Regions from separate parts of the Lysinibacillus sp. FSL K6-4013 genome, predicted to be linked through region 1. Evidence: a T-box and tRNA genes for the amino acid it is inferred to sense, from the RefSeq annotation. Region 1 holds a T-box; the other holds one or more tRNA genes.
The links. A T-box is a leader RNA that pairs with one kind of tRNA and senses whether it is charged. The one in region 1 lies ahead of cysS (cysteine--tRNA ligase), so its partner is inferred to be a tRNA-Cys.
Positions count from the first base shown of each region.

Region 2: it encodes a tRNA-Cys, which carries the amino acid that the T-box ahead of cysS (cysteine--tRNA ligase) is inferred to sense. The anticodon was not compared.

Region 1 covers NZ_CP152031.1:4,577,976-4,581,153, forward strand. Annotated here, with positions in the region: gene MHB39_RS22795 (Mini-ribonuclease 3) at 1-403, opposite strand, end outside; gene cysS (cysteine--tRNA ligase) at 409-1,809, opposite strand; T-box leader at 1,870-2,088, opposite strand; gene gltX (glutamate--tRNA ligase) at 2,139-3,178, opposite strand, start outside.
Region 2 covers NZ_CP152031.1:3,688,935-3,692,112, forward strand. Annotated here, with positions in the region: gene MHB39_RS18320 (hypothetical protein) at 138-338, opposite strand; gene MHB39_RS18325 (sigma-70 family RNA polymerase sigma factor) at 342-932, opposite strand; gene MHB39_RS18330 (glutaredoxin family protein) at 1,077-1,319, opposite strand; tRNA gene MHB39_RS18335 (tRNA-Cys) at 1,452-1,522, shown strand; gene MHB39_RS18340 (YvrJ family protein) at 1,563-1,736, shown strand; gene MHB39_RS18345 (hypothetical protein) at 1,742-1,930, shown strand; gene MHB39_RS18350 (hypothetical protein) at 2,372-2,623, shown strand; gene MHB39_RS18355 (hypothetical protein) at 2,851-3,178, shown strand, end outside.

The DNA of each region.
Region 1 (3,178 bases):
TTGATTCCTCGATTATTTGAATAGCATATGCAATGATTTCGTAGACGCGTTCTAGTTCATTCAATAAATATAAACTACCAAGCACCGCCTCAAAGCCTGAGCTATTACGATAGGTTTGGACATCCGTATTTTTTGGTACAGAGCCGGATTTGGCATTGCGTCCACGGCGGAACACTGCCAATTCCTCCTCTGTTAAATAATTTTCATCCATCATGCGATGAACGATCATAGATTGTGCTTTTGCTGAAACGTAGCGAGTTGCCTCTCGATGCAGTGTGTTTGGTTTAACACGACCAGAGCGTAGCAAATATTCTCGGACCTTTTGTTCCAATACAGCATCACCCATATAGGCTAACGCCAGCGCATTTAATTGTTTAACATCTTCATTGCGAAGTTTATCCAACTTAATTACCCTCGTTTCCATCTAGTTCCTTGTCGTGTATCTTCTAAAATGATACCTTGGGCTTGCAAATGGTCACGGATCTCATCAGAACGAGCAAAATCACGATTTTTACGTGCCTCGACGCGCTCTTGTAGTAATGCTTCAATTTCTTCGTCTAATAGTTCTTCTTCTTTTGCAAATTCTATACCTAAGACGTCACCTAGTACTTCAAAGGTTTCAATAAAGGTTTCTAATACCTTCTTGCAAGTATTGGTTTCATTTAAGTAAATATTAGCAATGCGAGCTATTTCAAATAACACAGAAATAGCGTTGGCTGTATTAAAATCATCATCCATTGCCTCTTCAAAATGCGCTTTTTGTTCCGCAATTTTGTTCAGCCATTCTTCAGAATGATCACCTAAGCTTACTGTAGTAGTAAGGCGATGCTTCACATTGTTGTAAGCTGTACGAATACGCTCTAAACCTGATGAAGCAGCTTCTACTAGGTCCTTCGCAAAGTTAATTGGATGACGATAGTGGACAGATAACATGAAGAAACGTAGTATCTGCGGGTCAATTTGTTTACGGATATCATTCACAAGAATGAAATTCCCAAGTGATTTGGACATCTTTTCATTATCAATATTAATATACCCGTTATGCATCCAATAACGCGCAAATGTTTTATCATTGTGTGCCTCTGATTGAGCAATTTCATTTTCGTGGTGAGGGAAAGTTAAATCCTGCCCACCAGCATGAATATCAATAGTATCTCCTAAATGTTCACGAGCCATTACAGAACACTCAATATGCCACCCTGGACGGCCATCTCCCCATGGGCTTTCCCAGAAAATCTCACCTGGCTTAGCTGCTTTCCATAAAGCGAAATCTAGCGCATCATCTTTTTTCTCGCCTGCTTCAATACGAGCACCGATTTTTAAATCATCAACGGATTGGTGTGATAATTTACCGTAGCCATCAAATTTACGAGTACGGTAATACACATCTCCAGCAGACTCATAAGCGTAGCCCTTTTCCATTAACACTTGAATAAATTGAATGATATCGTCCATATGCTCTGTCACACGTGGATGAACATCTGCTTTTTTGCATCCTAGTGCCATAACATCCTCAAAATAAGCTGCAATAAAGCGCTCTGTTAATTCATGCACTTCTTCACCTAGCTCATTTGCCGCTTTTATAATTTTATCGTCTACATCCGTAAAATTGGAAACAAACTTTACATCATAGCCTTTATACTGAAAATAACGACGTACTGTATCATAAACAATTACAGGACGTGAATTCCCAATATGGATATAGTTATAAACTGTAGGACCGCAGACATACATTTTTACCTTGCCTTCTTCTAGCGGTACAAAGGTTTCCTTTTGTCGTGTTAATGAGTTAAAAATTTGAATACCCATTGTATTTCACTCTCCTTTTCTATTGAATAAAAAAGCGCCCCTATCACTCCTAAAAGGAATGACAGAGACGCTCGATTTGCGTGGTTCCACTCTGATTGAAGACAAAAAGCCTTCCACTTTGGACATCCATTAACGGGGATGACTCGATAAAGCCTACTATCGTTCAGCTTTATGCTCAAAGGTGCATTTCAGTTTTGCCTAGGCTCAGACCACTTTCAGCCGGTGATGGTCCTCTCTTAAGAGCATGCGCCACTTACTTCTCCTTATCAACGCTTTTTCAATGTAAATACATTTTACAACGAAAGAATGAATTGTCAATAAATTTATCTTTATTGTGCAAATTTTTCTACACGGTCAATTGCTTTCTCTTTACCAATTAAACAAATGGCGTTCGGCAACTCTGGTCCATGTGTTTCACCTGTTGTCACAACACGGATTGGCATAAACAGATTTTTACCTTTATGACCAGTTGTCTTTTGTACAGCTTTAATCGCAGCTTTTACCGCATCTGGTGTAAACTCTTCTAGCTCTTCCAATTGTGCTTTAAATGCTGCCATTACTTCAGGTACTTGCTCTCCTGCTAAAACCTCTTTTGCTTCTTCATCATATTCAATATGGTCGTTAAAGAATAGGCTAGATAATTCGACAATTTCTGCGCCAAAACTCATTTGGTCATGATAAAGTGCGATTAAATCCGTCGCCCAAGCACGTTGCTCCGCAGTAAGCTCTTCAGGTAACAAGCCTGCTTTTTGTAGGTGAGGTAAAGATAATGCTACAACTTCTTCTAAAGACAGTTTTTTAATATATTGATTATTCATCCATGTTAGCTTTTGCTTATCAAACATAGATGGTGATTTTGAAAGACGTTTTTCATCAAAAATTTTGATAAATTCTTCTTTTGAGAAAATCTCTTCCTCTCCCTCTGGAGACCAACCAAGTAGTGCAAAGAAGTTAAACATTGCTTCAGGAAGATAACCTAAATCTTTATATTGCGTAACAAATTGAATAATCGATTCATCACGCTTAGATAGTTTTTTACGGTTTTCATTAATAATTAATGTCATATGACCAAAGCGAGGATATTCCCAACCAAATGCATCAAAAATCATCATTTGCTTTGGTGTATTCGATAAATGCTCCTCACCACGGAATACGTGAGAAATTTCCATAAAGTGATCGTCTAAAACAACTGCATAGTTATATGTTGGAATACCATTTGCTTTTACAAGTACCCAATCACCAATATCTTTAGACTCAAATGTAACTTGTCCACGAACTAAATCTTCAAATTCGTATGTTACATTTTCAGGTACACGCATACGGATTGTGTATGGCTCACCTGCAGCTTCTTTAGCAGCGACTTCATCTG
Region 2 (3,178 bases), 890 kb from region 1:
TTATTCTATCACGCATGTAGGAACGAGCTCTGTTAACAATATGTAATCTGGCGCCTACTCGAAATGCTCAGTTTTACAAAAGAAGTTCATCAGATTTCCGACTCGAACACCAGAATAGAAAAATCGACTGGTAGCTTTCACAGGAAGAAGTCCCAAAAACTAGGGGCGTCTTGAAATTTTACTGTTGCAAGCTTTTCTATAATTTTTAATTTAATTTCTTGTTCTAGGTCTTCCCTTTCATGATAGTCCGTATTGTGTAAACAATGTTTAATTTTTGGGATGAAATTCTCAATTATTGTTAGAGTCTCTTCGTTATTTTTATTTTCTAAATTTCCCATAATTTATTCCTCCTTTTTTCTGAGTGAATGATTGAGTTTATTTAAAGCCTTTCTATGATGATTAGATATATTCTGGGGAGTTGTTTTTAATATTTGAGCTATCTCTTTTATAGAAAGCTCTTTTACATAAATCATCTCTAAAATTTGAAGCTGTTTTACCGTTAGTTTTTGCAAGGACTTTAAGAGCTGTACATCTTCTATATTGTCCAATAAACCTCCACCAATTAAATGATCTAGACCATTTTCATTGCGTGTATCTTCTATTAGCTCTTTTAGGGTCGTCTCCCCTTCCTCTGATAATCCCTTATCTAAAATTAATAAAGATCGCTTTTGCAGTCTTCTTCTTTTTTTATCAAAATCTAAACTAAAGAAATAAATTAAATTACTAACATATTTGATCTTCCTAACATTTATATAGTGAGATTGAAAAGATTCATCAACGAGCTTCTTATTCAAATCAGTTGGATATAAGATCGCTTTTTGCACTAAATAAAGATTTTGGGGATCTGACAAAAAGCTTTTAACAATCGGATTGTTAACCTGTTCATTATTTCTATAGAAAAATTCCTCTATTTTTTGTTTATCATTCTTCATTTAATAATCCCTCCTATTATCCGCCTTCTTTCTATATAAAGTGAATGTTGTATCTACATTATAAACCAAAATAAGAACAAACGTTCTTAAAAAGGGTGAAAAAAATCACCTTTTATACAAAAAAGGTGATTTAATCCAACTTATTTAAATATCTAATATAGCTTTTATTTTTTCTGGCTGATAACCAGTAATTCTCTCTACTTTATTATCACTGACTAATAAAGTAAATGGGATAGCGCTACTATTAAATTGCTTAAACTCCATTAATACGTGCTCTTCATTAATATCCTTATTAATATAAGTAATATTATTTTCCTTTAACCAATCCTTCAACCTAACACAATATTGACATCCATCGCTTGAATATACCGTTATATCATACTTCATCTTAGAGACCTCCTTTTTTCTATAAAGAGGATTAAAACATAAGAAATGAAACCATGACAAAATAATGTTTTTTTACAGGAAGGTTGTTTTTATTATAAAAGAATCCTCTTTATATAGTACAGTTACAGTTTTGGTGATATAGCCAAGCGGTAAGGCAAGGGTCTGCAAAACCTGGATCCTCGGTTCGAATCCGAGTATCACCTTATATCACTAATTTGGAGTAAGAGGGAGGTAATTTACATTATGACACCAGAAAATGTTCCAATTTGGATTAGCCTAATAGGAAATTTTGGATTCCCTATTGCCATAACAGTCTACCTGTTCATTCGCTTTGAAAGGAAAATAGATAAATTAGAGGCTGTCATCATGGAGTTATCTGAAGTTATAAAATCTCTTAATTACAAGAAAGGAGGGTAAGCCACATGGAAATTGAAAAATTAATGGCCTGTTACTGTAAAGCAAGAGAAGTTCAATCATTTTATACAAATTGTTTAGCGGGTGACAGTCTGTCCCCAAAAGAACGCGATTTACTAATAAATCTTATTCAAAATGCCAGTATTTCTTCTAATTTATTGTGGGAATATTGTCAGATTCATGCTAATGAAACATGATCTATTAACAAAAATAAACCCATCAAATAATTTAGGTTAAGAACTACCTAATTTTATTTGATGGGTTTTAATTTTTAATAAGTGATTTAAGCTTCTTTAAATCCAAACGTTCCTATTAAAAATGCTATTAGAAATATTATTAGCAAAATGGAATTGAGGATAATTAAAAGTAATTCTACTACCGCATCTAATACCATACCACTTTTTATACAGTCGAATAACAAGAAATCAACATTTATGGAGCAACTTTTATATTATTATGTAATGTCGATAATAAGGTTTTTTCATAATCTTTAAGTACTGACTATTATAAATAAAAAAAGGCAAAGTTGATTTCAGGCAAGGAATGGTTTATTCGATGTGATGAAAACTGTAAATAACACGTGTGGTATAATTGTAATAAAGTCAAACCTTCATTTACATACAAAGGGGCGGTGCTATTTGCAAAGAAAAATTTTTACGTATTTATCAATAATTTTCTTGTTTTTAACATTTCTTATTGGATTGGCTCCTCAATATATTCTGGGAATTGGCATAACAATTCCATTTATTTTAGGAATTTCAGGACTAATATTTGCTATTTTAGGGATAAAGGGACCCACTCGTATGATTTTAGTTGTCCTTAATTCGTTTATATTAGTAGTGTTTATCGGGATTTATCTAATGGCTTTTTATGGATTTAATAAACCTTAAAAGAAGCAAAGTTTATCTTTAAAAGTCAGAATGATAGGAATTTTATGATAGTCTACAAAGAATAGCTATACTAAAAAGCATATAATTTCGTTTTATAGGTTTAATTTATATTTCCTGAAAAAAATTTAAAAATGCAGTTTAAATATCCAGTTGTATTTCACTTTACATAGTAATGAAGCACATCATACTAAATGTTGCTTCAAATACTTTAAAAGGGAGAGAAAACAATGACTGAAAAACAAACTAAATCAGGAATTAAAGAGTTATCGAAAAATGAGGTTAACAATTTAGTTGAAAAAGCATTGGCAAATGAAAGTGTGCAGACGCTTATCAACAACTCACTAAATCATTACCCTGCTATTAAAGCTAAGTATACTGATCTTCGAGCTTTAATAACACAATCATTAGGCGGAGAATTTACTAAAGGAACTACCCCTGTACAAGTTCTTACTTTAGTTATGGAAGAACTTCAGACAGTTATTACTTTTACTGTCGAAAACGCAGAATTTAAAGCTGTTTCGCATTTCCATGGTCATTCAAGTGTTATCGAAGTTA